4 regions of the Bacillus sp. Medicinal_06 genome follow, and region 3 is predicted to be linked to each of the others. Evidence: riboswitches for the same ligand, from Rfam matches in the RefSeq annotation. Region 3 holds a riboswitch; each other region holds the start of a gene.
The links. Region 3 has a riboswitch for S-adenosylmethionine ahead of AC1M36_RS01775 (MetQ/NlpA family ABC transporter substrate-binding protein). Riboswitches for the same ligand answer to the same signal wherever they lie in the genome.

Region 1 (3,147 bases), on a different contig from region 3:
AACATGGGTGCTAGCACGTTTTGTTTGCATAGGAACCACTTGTTGTCTTGGAGCGATTTGTTTTTCTGTAACAGGCGTTACATTCGCAATCGCACGCTTCATCGCTTCAATATGTGCTGGCGTTGTACCACAACATCCCCCTAACAAACGAATACCTTGTTCAATAAATTTCGGTGTCATCTCTTCAAAATAAGCAGGACTTCCTTCATATACGTAACGTCCTTCTACATAGTTTGGAAGGCCTGCATTTGGATAAGCTGACAAATAACCATTTTTCGGAATCGATATCATTTTAAAAGCTTCCGTCATATGAAGCGGTCCTAACTGACAGTTTAAACCGACTACATTTGCACCGTAATCTAAAAGCTGTTTTAATATTTCATTTACATCATTCCCATTTTGAGTTGTGCCTGCTTCATGAAGAGCTAACTGTGCAATAATTGGAATATCTGTTTGTTTTCGCAGTACTTTCACCGCATGTAGCAATTCGAATTCATCATAAAATGTTTCTAATAATAATCCATCAATCTTTTCTTCTAATAATGCCTCGGCCTGCTCAAGTAACATAAATTCCCGTTCCATATCAGTCGTTGTAACGGCTCCAATATGCTTCATACCACCAATCGTCCCTAAAATAGCATTCTTGTCTGTCACGGCTGCTTTTGCAAGCTTTACTGCTGCTTTATTAATTTTGGTAACCTGATTTTCTAAACCATACATGCGCAATTTTGCTTCATTTGCACCATATGTATTTGTTTGAATAATATCTGCACCGGCAGCTACATATTGTTTATGAATAGATATAATTAAATCTGGATCTGATAGATTTAATTCTTCAAAACTACTTTGCAAACCATGAGAATGTAATAATGTACCAACTGCTCCATCACCGATAATAATTCCTTTTGATAATAAATCTAGAATTTTCACTTGTCTCCCTCTTTTCTATCAATATAAAAACCCCCTCTTCACCTTGAAGAGGGGGACATCATCAATCCTCCTCTTATCATGCAAAACAAATTGTTCTGCAGGTATTAGCACCGTTTCAAACATTTCGTTTGAAGGTTGCCGGGTTTCATAGGGCCTTTCCCTCCACCGCTCTCAATAAGAGTTTATCTTAATTATTAATTTATTTTTTAAAAGGAAATACGTGTACCTTTTAACAATCTTTATTAATTTTCTAATAAACTTATCATGGGACAAACTAAAAGTCAATGAAATTAGCAGGAAGATAAAAAATATTTAAAATAAAGTTGCAATTCAATTATCTTTTGTTGTAAAGTTAAAATCATAATAAAATTTCATACAAATTATTCTTATCTAGAGAGGTAGAGGGACTGGCCCTATGACACCTCAGCAACCATTAACATGTTCGTTAATAAGGTGCTAATTCCAGCAAATTGTGAAAAGATTTGACAGATAAGGAGAAGACTATATTCGCATGAAAGCCTTCTTCTTAGAAGGCTTTTTTTATTTTTTATTTTTTATCAAGGAGGAATTTAACATGTCAACAATCGAAACAAAACTAGCTCAAATCGGGAATCGAAGCGAAACGACTACAGGAACGGTTAATCCCCCTGTTTACTTTTCAACAGCTTATCGTCATGAAGGAATCGGAAAATCAACAGGTTTCGACTATTCACGAACTGGAAACCCAACACGCGGCCTTTTAGAACGCGCAATTGCTGATTTAGAAGAAGCGGAACAAGGATATGCCTGTAGTTCGGGAATGGCAGCGATTCTTCTTGTTCTGTCTTTATTCCGGTCTGGAGATGAACTTATCGTATCAGAAGACTTATATGGGGGAACCTATCGTTTATTTTCAGAACATGAAGAAAAATGGAATATTCGATGTAGATACGTAAATACACAATCTATAAAACAAATAGAACAAGCCATTACTTCTCAAACGAAAGCTATTTTTATAGAAACTCCAACCAATCCATTAATGCAAGTTACTGATATCGCAGCTGTCGCAACTGTTGCCAAACGGCACGGAGTCCTTCTTATTGTAGATAATACATTCTACACTCCCTATATACAACAACCATTAACAGAAGGAGCAGACATTGTTCTTCATAGCGCCACAAAATATTTAGGTGGTCATAATGATGTATTAAGCGGACTTGTCGTTGCAAAAGGCCAAGCGCTTTGTGAAGAACTTGCCCACTATCACAACGCTTCTGGTGCTGTATTAAGTCCATTTGATTCATGGTTATTAATTCGCGGGATGAAAACATTAGCTCTTCGTATGAAACAGCATGAAGAAAATGCAAAGAACATCGTTTCTTATTTAAACGCGGAAGATGGTGTAACCGATGTTTTTTATCCGGGAAGAGGTGGCATGATTTCATTTCGTCTTCGCGATGAAAAATGGATAAATCCTTTCTTACAATCTTTATCTTTAATTACCTTTGCAGAAAGCCTTGGCGGAGTTGAAAGTTTAATGACATATCCAGCAACACAAACACATGCAGATATTCCAGAAGAAGTTCGTACAGCACGCGGCGTATGTAATCGTCTCCTCCGCTTCTCTGTTGGTATTGAAAATGGTGATGATTTAATTCAAGACTTAAAGCAGGCTATTAAACATGTAAAAGAAGGTGTGAGAATATGAGTTATTCTTTAGATACACTCTTACTTCATAACCACTATAAACATGATTCACAAACAGGCGCGGTTAACGTCCCCATCTATAATACATCAACATTTCATCAATTTGATGTAGATACATTTGGTAAATACGACTATAGTCGCTCTGGAAATCCAACACGTGAAGCACTTGAGGACATAATTGCTTTATTAGAAGGAGGAACAAAAGGGTTTGCCTTTGCATCTGGAATTGCAGCGATTTCTACTGCCTTCCTCCTTCTCTCACAAGGCGATCATGTTCTCATTTCAGAAGATGTATATGGAGGAACGTATCGTATTGTAACAGAAGTCCTCTCTCGTTACGGGGTTTCACATACATTTGTTGACATGACAAATTTAGAAGAAGTAAAACAAAATATTAGACAAAATACAAAAGTCTTTTACGTTGAAACGCCATCCAATCCATTATTAAAAGTAACCAACATTCGTGCCATTTGCGAATTAGCAAAATCTGCCGGAGCACTTACATTTGTTGATAACACATTTTTAACACCA
Region 2 (3,147 bases), on a different contig from region 3:
TAAGATAGCGACTTCTGTTTTAGGGTTTATTTTGACTCCGTATTCACGTTTATAGAATGTCGCAACGGCTTTTTTTAAGCTTTCATGTCCGCGGAATGGCGGGTATTTGTGATGAACTGTTTTTTCTGCTGCACGTTGTAAAGCTGTTACGATATGCGGCGGTGTTGGTTGATCTGGATTGCCTTGACCTAGATTGATAACATCATGCCCTGCTTCAACGACTTTGTTAACTTTTGCAACAAGTGAAGCAAAAAATTGTGTTGGTAATGATGTTGTAATCTCGGAAGGTTGAAAATGTTTCATACTTTCCACCTCTTTTGAAAGTTGTTACAATTCTAGTGACAAATGATATAACCTTTCTAAGTTTTTGTAAAGAAAAAATAATTGAAGATGGGGTCGATAGAATGAAAGTCGCATGTATTCAAATGGATATTGCTTTTGGTAATGTAAAAATAAATATTGAAAATGCAAAGAAAAAAATAGAAGAAGCGATGCAAGGAAACCCGGACATTATCGTATTACCAGAACTTTGGACGACTGGTTATGATTTAGAGAGAGTGCCGGAAATTGCAGATGGGGATGGTATTCAAACAAAGCAACTTCTTTCAGAATGGGCCCAACAATATTGTGTGAATATTGTTGGGGGGTCTATTGCGAAACAAACAAAGCACGGTGTTATGAATACGATGTATACAGTGAATCGGGAAGGAAAACTACAAAGTGAGTATAGTAAGGTTCATTTGTTCCAGTTGATGAATGAACATAACTATTTAATAGCAGGTGATAAAACAGGAGAATTTACATTGGATGGTGTACAGTGCGGTGGTGTCATTTGTTACGATATTCGTTTTCCAGAATGGCTGCGTGTTCATACTGTAAGAGGAGTAAATGTATTATTCGTTGTAGCAGAATGGCCGCTTGTTCGCTTAGCTCATTGGCGCTTACTTCTTCAAGCGAGAGCAATTGAAAATCAATGTTATGTGGTTGCATGCAATAGAGCAGGAGAGGATCCAAATAATGTGTTTGCTGGACATTCTCTAATTGTTAATCCATGGGGAGAAATTGTAGCAGAAGCAGGAGAAGAAGAGTCTATTTTGTATGGGAATGTAGAGTTAGAAAAAATTAAAGAAGTACGAAAGGGAATTCCTGTTTTTGCTGATCGACGTCCGGAATTATATAAATAAAAATATTGACAAATGATTTTTATTCTTGTTATATTCTGTAACAGAAACTTAAAAATTTGAATAAATCATGCAACTCTTATCAAGAGCAGGTGGAGGGATTTGGCCCGATGAAACCCAGCAACCGACCGTAATACCATTGTGAGATGGGGCGCTTATGCGCCAAAAAGGCACGGTGCTAATTCCAGCAGAAAGGATGGCTTTCTGACAGATAAGAGGGGAGAAGATCAACTTCAAACCTCTTTCTTCATGGAAAGAGGTTTTTCTTATAATGAAAAGCCTCTGAATTTAATAAAGGGGGATAAAAAATGGGATATTGTTCATTAACAAAAGAAACAGCAGTTGAGTATGTAAAAGAGCAGGGGTACTTTGAGCAAAAAGCAAAGGTGACTTGCCATGAAATAGGGGATGGGAATTTAAATTATGTATTCCGGCTCCATGATGGAGAACGCGGTATCATTGTAAAACAAGCTCTCCCGTATGCGAAAGTCGTTGGGGAAAGCTGGCCACTTTCGCTAAGAAGAGCCACAATTGAAAGTCAAGCATTGCAAGTTTTTGCGAAATATGTACCAGAATATGTTCCGAAAGTATATGGTCACGATGAAGAGTTAGCTGTAACGGTAATGGAGGATTTATCATCTCTTACTATTACTCGTAAAGGTTTGATTGAAGGGGAAGATTATCCACTTTTATCCCAGCATATTGGACGCTTTTTGGCACACGTTCTTTTTTATACGTCAGATTTTGGTCTATTAGCAGAAGAGAAAAGGGTGCTAGACGGAAAATTTGTAAATCCTGATCTTTGCAAAATTACAGAAGATCTTGTGTTTACAGATCCGTTTGGAAATTATGATACAAATAATTATGAGAAAGAATTACAGCCTACATTAGATGAACTTTGGTGTGATAAGAAATTGAAATTACAAGTAGCGCAGTATAAATATAAATTTTTAACGAGAAAAGAAGCACTAATTCATGGCGATTTACATACAGGTAGTATTTTTTCATCACCTTCTGAAACAAAGATAATTGATCCAGAGTTTGCAACATTTGGGCCATTAGGATTTGATCTAGGTCAATTTATAGCAAATTTATTATTAAATGCGCTATCAAGAGAAGAGAAGCGAAGTGTATTATTCTATCATATTGAAAAAACATGGAGTAATTTTGTAGAAGTATTTACAAAGCTATGGGTACTAGAAGGAGTAGAATCATATACAAAGGAGAAACAATGGCTTGCAATTGTACTGCAAAATATTTTTGCTGATGCAGTTGGATTTGCTGGGTGTGAAGTCATTCGTCGAACAATTGGATTAGCACACGTAGCAGATTTAGATGGAATTCAGGATAAGAATAGAAGAATTCAAACTAAAAAGCATGCATTAAACTTGGGCAGAGAACTATTGTTACATGAAACGACAGGTGCAGATACTCGATTGTTCCAAACGTTATTTCAATATATTGTTTCAGGGAAGGTGAAAGCATGATGACAACAGTTGCCATTCCGCGTTCTATAAGCTGGAAAGGAGATTCTATTGCATTATTAAATCAAACGAAATTACCGCATGTTGTAGAATATAAAACGTTAACCAGTATTGAGGATGTGTGGAAAAGTATTGTTATGTTAGAAGTGCGCGGGGCACCTGCAATTGGTATTACCGCCGCTTTTGGTTTAGCACTTGCCGCAAAAAAATATAATGCTGCGAATATCACTGACTTTGAAAAACAATTTAAAAGAGATTGCAATTATTTAGCAACCTCACGTCCGACAGCTGTTAATTTATTTTGGGCAATTGATCGTATGACTGCTTCTATCAAGCAAGTAACAACTATTAAAGAAGCAAGGAAAATATTAGAAGAGGAAGCACTTAAAATTCAGCAAGAAGATGAAAGTGTATGCCGTAGCATAGGAGAGCATGCTTTAACTAGATTTAAAGATGGTGATCACATTTTAACGATTTGTAAT
Region 3 (3,147 bases):
ATCCAAAGCAAAGTAAATGGAGTGGGCTCATTATTCATAAGGAAGATAATCTAATTATTGGTGATATGGGTTGTAAAGGTGCACCTGATTCAAGGGATACAGTAGAGATTGGATATAGTATTGTGCCAGAATATCAAGGGAATGGCTATGCAACTGAAATGGCAAAAGCTTTCGTTGAATGGCTACAGCAGACTAATGAGGTGCAAATCATTAAAGCGGATTGTTTCAAGAGTAATATTGCCTCAAGTAAGGTTTTAGAAAAAACAGGATTCAAATGTGTACTGGAAGAACAGCATATGAAATATTGGATTATAAAGTAGATAGAAAAAAGAGGTGTGTTTCTATGAAATTAGGAAAATCACTTCTTTTTTCTTACAAAGTGATTCCTTTTTTTATATACTTTTGTTTCATCATTCCCTTCTGTGAAGAAATTCGTTACAATAGAGTTGTATGAGAAATTTTGTACATAAATCAAATTCATAAAATATGAACCACAAAAAATAGTAAATGAAAAATCCTCTATTTGAATGAAAACCCTTTATAGCACGAATCAATTGTTTAGAAACGTGCCTTCTTTCAAATGAACTCAAATATAATGATTTAAAATAGATTATTTTTTAGAAGTATGGATAATGCACGGGGGCCAGTACAAATGAAACAAAATAAAAAAAGTAAAAAAAGAAGAGTTTTGCAAGTGTTCTTACTCATGGTTAGTTCTATCATTGTATTTATAAGTTATGCAGCTTACGATATTTGGAGTTATCGTTTTAAAACAGATGAGGTGGATACAGATGCTGCTATTGTACTAGGGGCGGCTTCTTGGAACGGAAAACCGTCTCCTGTATTTCGTGAAAGAATCAATCATGCAATTTCTTTGTATAAGAATGGAAGTATTAAAAAAATTATTTTTACAGGTGGTACGAAATTTGAAGCAGAGCAGGAAGAAGCACGCACTGCGAAAGCGTATGCATTAAAGCATAACGTAAAGGATGAAGATATATTAATTGAAACACAGTCGCGTTTTACAGAAGATAATTTAAAGAATGCAAAGCAGGTCGGAATTGATAATGGCTTACATACATACACGATTGTAAGTGATCCCCTTCATATGAAGCGAGCGATGAAAATAGCGAAGCATATTGGGATGGATGCATATGCATCACCAACGCCAACGTCAGCGTATAAAACATTAGATACAGAAATTCCATTTTTCTTTAAAGAATTATGTTCTTATATTGGGTATGTTGCATCGTTACCTTTACGTATGTTGAAAGGCGATTAAAAAATAAAGAAAAGGATAGACAAAGGTAGAGTGGTTCTACGGAGTCTATCCTTTTTTATGCAAATATGATGCGGATTTTTTATGACTTTACAAATTATAGAAAATTTTTAAATAAAAAACCTTGTATTTTCATCGGAATAGTGACACAATAGAATGCATAATCAAATATAATCTTATCGAGAGAAGTGGAGGGAACGGCCCAATGAAACTTCAGCAACCTATCTGTTAATAAAAAAGGTGCTAATTCCGAGTAGATAAGAAGGAAAAGAGATGACAACCTTCTTATATGTAAGGTTGTTTTTTAGTAGGAGGAGAAGGGATGAAGCGTTTATTTTTTGCACTTGTAAGTATTGTATGTAGTTTATTTATTATTACTGGTTGTACGCAGAAATCAGGGGGCGATCAAAAAGAGATTCGTTTAGGCTTTACACCTGGCCCATATAGCGATCAAGTGAAAAAAGCAGTACAACCGTACTTAGAGAAAAAGGGGTACAAAATTAAAATTGTTGAGTTTAATTCACCAAACGAAACAAATCCAGCATTAACGAATAAGGATATTGATGCAAATATATTTCAAAGTACTGCTTTTATGAAGTCTTACGCAAAAGAAAATAATGCGAAAATTTCAAGTATTATTCAAGTTCCATCAGCACCTCAAGGTGTATACTCTGAAAAACATAAATCATTAGATGATTTGAAAGATGGAATGAAGATTGGGGTACCAAATGATCCAGTTAATTTAGAACGAGCATTACGTATTTTAGAAGGGATTGGCTGGGTGAAATTAAAAGAAAATGTAAATATTTTAACAATCTCTGAAAAAGACATTACGTTTAAAAAGAAAGATTTCAAATTAGTACCGCTTGAATCACCACAGATCCCAAGAGCGATGAAAGACTTAGATTACGGTATTATTAACGGAAACCTTGTCATTTCATCTGGACATAAGTTAAAAGAAGCATTGGAATTAGAAAAAACACCTTCGCAACACAGAATTATTGTTACTGTTCGTGATGAAGATAAAGCAAAACAATTTGCGAAAGACTTAATTGAAGCGTACCATTCACCAGAATTTAAAAAGATGATTCAATCTGAAGAACAATTTGAAGGATTCGTGCTTCCTGATTACTTAAAGTAAAGGAGATCTTGATATGACATTATCATTTATAGAAACAGAAGAACAAGTTCTCGTATTGGAGAAACTAAAGGAGCTAGTTCCGCAATTTGCAGGAAGGGAACATCAACTGAGTGAACTCGGATCTTTTCCTTTTGAAAATATTAAAGAGTTGCAGCATATCGGTTATACGAAGTTAACATTACCAAAAGATGTCGGAGGAAAGGCCATTTCATTGTATGATTTTGTTTTATTTCAAGAAAAGATTGCAGAGGGAGACGGAGCAACAGCTTTATCAATCGGTTGGCATCTTGGAATAGTGAAAGAACTTGCGGAAAATCGCTCATGGAAACCTGAGATGTTTTCTTGGTTTTGTGAAGAAGTAAAAAAAGGCGCTCTTTTTAACCGGGCAGCAACTGAACCAAAGACAGGGAGTCCAACGCGGGGAGGAAAGCCAGAAACGCTCGCTGTCCAAAAAGGTGATAAGTGGATTATAAATGGAAGAAAAACGTTCACAACAATGGCGCCAGTACTTGATTATTTCATTATATCTGCGAGCATTGAAGGGCGAGATGAGATAGGAGAATTTGTGATTCCAAGACATGAAAAGGGTGTGTTGATTGAAGAGACATGGGATAGTGTTGCGATGCGTGGAACCGCTAGCCATGATCTTGTACTGCAGAATGTTGAAATCCCAGATAAATTTTTTACAGATGTAAAAGGTTCACAGTCGAAACCGAAAGGAATTGGA
Region 4 (3,147 bases), 320 kb from region 3:
GTAGCTCATGAAGTTCGAAATCCACTGACAGTGATTAAAGGATTTATTCAACTATTTCAAATTAATCAAGAAGATCAGGATAAATACTTCGATCTTATGCTGTCAGAAATTGAGCGAATTGAATCTATCCTTCATGAGTTTTTATCAATCGCAAAGACTGATGTCATTCCAACTGAAAAGAAAAATATTTGTTTGATATTAAGAAATGTCGTTTCATTAATTAATACAAAGGCAATCATGACAAATATTCAAATTAATCTCCATATAGAATCAAAAGAATTAATAATTGATTGCTGTGAAAATCAATTAAAACAAGTTTTTATTAATATTTTACAAAACTCAATTGAAGCAATGCCAGATGGAGGGCAAATCTCTATTTCTGTGAAAAAATTAGAACGTGAAGAGGTTATTATTAATATAGTTGATGAGGGCGTAGGAATTCCTGAAGAAAGAATAAAAAGGCTTGGTGAACCTTTTTATAGTACAAAGGAAAAAGGAACTGGCATTGGACTCATGCTCAGTTATAAAATCATTGAAAGTCATCAAGGAAGAATTAGTATCATGAGTGAGGTAGGAGTAGGAACATCCGTTACTATTTATTTACCTATGTTTCAAAGTGAGCAGGGTACTTCTCATTCAGCTATGCCATCTATAACAGGGTCTTGGTAATAGAGATTAATTTCCATTTCATATAGAGTAGCAGCAAAGAAAAGAAGCTATCTTATTATCTTGTAAGATAGCTTCTTTTCTTGATTAGCCAGCGAATTGCACTGCAATTTTGGCATGTAAAAAAGCAGTATCAAATACAGGGATAGAAAGATCTTGTTGTGAAATGAGTAACGGTATTTCTGTGCATCCTAATAAAATTCCTTCTGCCCCGTTTTTAATGAGATTTTGAACAATTTGTAAGAAACGGTCTTTGGATTGCTTTAAAATAATACCTTTACTTAACTCTTGGAGAATGACATGATGAATGAAATTTCGTTCATCTTCTTTGGGAATAATTGTTTCAATACCATAATTAGCTAGTCTCGTTTTATAAAAATCTTGTTCCATTGTTTGTTTTGTTCCAAGCAAACCAATCCGCTTCACATCATGTTCAACAATTTCTTCAGCGCTTACATCGCCAATATGAAGAAGTGGGATAGAGATTGCTTTTTCTACTTCTTCCGCAAATTGGTGTACTGTATTTGAACACATAAGTATACAATCTGCACCGGAGTGTTCTACTTTTTTAGCTACTTGAACGAGTTGGTTTTGCACTTCTTCATATTGTTGATTTTGTAGTAAATTCGTCACTTCGCCAAAATCCATGCTATATAGAACAAGCTTTGCATTATGATTATACTGAGATAAAGTTAGTGTATTAATATGTTTATAATAAAGAGATGTTGATTCCCAGCTTAATCCACCAATTAACCCAATTACTTTCATGTCTCATTCCCCCTGTTAACCTGTTTTGTTATTAATTATTCCATAATTCCGATAAGAATACAATGATTTATTTGTCATTTTATATAAAAATAAAAATAGTGAGAATAATATTGAAATTAATTCACGTTAGTGCAATAATACAAATTACAAACGAATACTTATCCAGAGAGGTGGAGGGAACGGCCCTATGAAACCTCAGCAACCCCTATTTATTCATAGAAATAGGAAGGTGCTAATTCCACAAAAGACATATTGTCTTTTGAAAGATAAGAGGATCATATATCCATACGCAAATGACCTCTTCTATAAGAGGTCATTTTTTATTGGGGAGAAAGGAAGTGAAGATGAATAATTCCATTTTCTTTTACATATAGGACTAATATAAGCTAACTAGAATGAGGGGGAATTCATATGAACAAATTATCTACAAAATTAGTCGTAGCAATTGGAATTGGTTCTGCAATATATGGGGTATTAGGTCTATGGGGACTTTCAATTGCCCCAAATACATTTATAAAACCAGCTCTGGCCATATTAACAATTTTTGGTGCGATTTTCGGACCATTTGCAGGACTTTTGATTGGTCTTATCGGTCATACAGTGACAGATACTATCGCTGGATGGGGAATATGGTGGGGATGGGTACTTAGCTCAGGCATTATTGGATTTACGATGGGACTTGTACAAAAACGAGCAAGTTTCAGTGTGGAAAATGGAACATTCGGTAATCGAGATATTTCATATTTTGCTGTAACAGGTTTACTTGGGATTGTTATTGGAATTATATTTGCCGGCGCTTTCGATATTATCGTGATGGGAGAGCCTTTAGATAAAATTATTATTCAAGTACTTGGTGCAACGATTGCAGATGTCCTTGTTTTCTTAATCCTTGGTTTACCAATTACACTTGGATTAGCGAAAGCAAATAAAAAACATACACATTTAAAAATTGAAAAGTAGGGATAGCACAATGAAGCCGATTATTTCCTTTGAACAATTTACATTTCAATATCAACAAGTGACAGAACCTACTTTAAAGAATATCACACTTCATATTTATCCAGGTGAAAAAGTATTGATTGCTGGTCGAAGTGGATCAGGAAAATCTACATTGGCCCATTGTATAAATGGGCTGATCCCTTTTTCATATGAGGGATCAAGTACTGGGAACATTTCAATATGTGGTAAGGATCCACGAAAAAGTAGTATTTTTGAGCAAAGTAAGCTTGTAGGAACTATTTTGCAAGATCAAGATTCCCAGTTTATTGGGTTAACTGTAGGGGAAGATGTTGCATTTTCGTTAGAAAATGATTGCGTAGAACAGGAGGAAATGAAGGCGGTTGTTATGGACTCTTTACAGAAAGTACAGATGCATAGATTTCACTCACGAAGCCCACATGAATTATCTGGTGGTCAAAAACAAACTGTCTCTCTTGCTGGGCTACTAACGACGGATGCTGACATATTACTATTTGATGAGCCATTAGCAAATCTAGACCCAATAAGTAGTTTAAAAGCAGTAGAACTTATTCAAAAGGTACATCAACAATTAAATAAAACAATCGTTATTATTGAGCATAGAATAGAAGAGATATTAAAATTAGACTTAGATAAAATTATATTAATAGATGAAGGGAATATTGTAGCAATCGATTCACCAAAAAAGATTTTACAAGCAAACATTTTACAAAGTATAGGGTTAAGAGAACCTAT

Region 1: it holds a riboswitch for S-adenosylmethionine, as region 3 does, so the genes downstream of both, AC1M36_RS06830 (methionine biosynthesis PLP-dependent protein) here and AC1M36_RS01775 (MetQ/NlpA family ABC transporter substrate-binding protein) in region 3, are expected to answer to the same signal.
Region 2: it holds a riboswitch for S-adenosylmethionine, as region 3 does, so the genes downstream of both, mtnK (S-methyl-5-thioribose kinase) here and AC1M36_RS01775 (MetQ/NlpA family ABC transporter substrate-binding protein) in region 3, are expected to answer to the same signal.
Region 4: it holds a riboswitch for S-adenosylmethionine, as region 3 does, so the genes downstream of both, AC1M36_RS00060 (ECF-type riboflavin transporter substrate-binding protein) here and AC1M36_RS01775 (MetQ/NlpA family ABC transporter substrate-binding protein) in region 3, are expected to answer to the same signal.

What each region holds. Positions count from the first base shown of each region.
Region 1 is NZ_JBWYHD010000002.1:623,300-626,446, reverse strand. It holds gene AC1M36_RS06835 (bifunctional homocysteine S-methyltransferase/methylenetetrahydrofolate reductase) at 1-930, opposite strand, end outside; SAM riboswitch class I at 1,001-1,111, opposite strand; SAM riboswitch class I at 1,314-1,426, shown strand; gene AC1M36_RS06830 (methionine biosynthesis PLP-dependent protein) at 1,505-2,617, shown strand; gene metC (cystathionine beta-lyase) at 2,614-3,147, shown strand, end outside.
Region 2 is NZ_JBWYHD010000007.1:324,170-327,316, reverse strand. It holds gene AC1M36_RS19165 (pyridoxal phosphate-dependent aminotransferase) at 1-303, opposite strand, end outside; gene AC1M36_RS19160 (carbon-nitrogen family hydrolase) at 318-1,184, shown strand; SAM riboswitch class I at 1,258-1,399, shown strand; gene mtnK (S-methyl-5-thioribose kinase) at 1,490-2,668, shown strand; gene mtnA (S-methyl-5-thioribose-1-phosphate isomerase) at 2,665-3,147, shown strand, end outside.
Region 3 is NZ_JBWYHD010000001.1:332,886-336,032, reverse strand. It holds gene AC1M36_RS01785 (GNAT family N-acetyltransferase) at 1-320, shown strand, start outside; gene AC1M36_RS01780 (YdcF family protein) at 653-1,282, shown strand; SAM riboswitch class I at 1,453-1,543, shown strand; gene AC1M36_RS01775 (MetQ/NlpA family ABC transporter substrate-binding protein) at 1,602-2,420, shown strand; gene AC1M36_RS01770 (acyl-CoA dehydrogenase family protein) at 2,434-3,147, shown strand, end outside.
Region 4 is NZ_JBWYHD010000001.1:8,509-11,655, reverse strand. It holds gene AC1M36_RS00070 (ATP-binding protein) at 1-669, shown strand, start outside; gene AC1M36_RS00065 (aspartate/glutamate racemase family protein) at 754-1,434, opposite strand; SAM riboswitch class I at 1,590-1,707, shown strand; gene AC1M36_RS00060 (ECF-type riboflavin transporter substrate-binding protein) at 1,846-2,394, shown strand; gene AC1M36_RS00055 (ABC transporter ATP-binding protein) at 2,405-3,147, shown strand, end outside.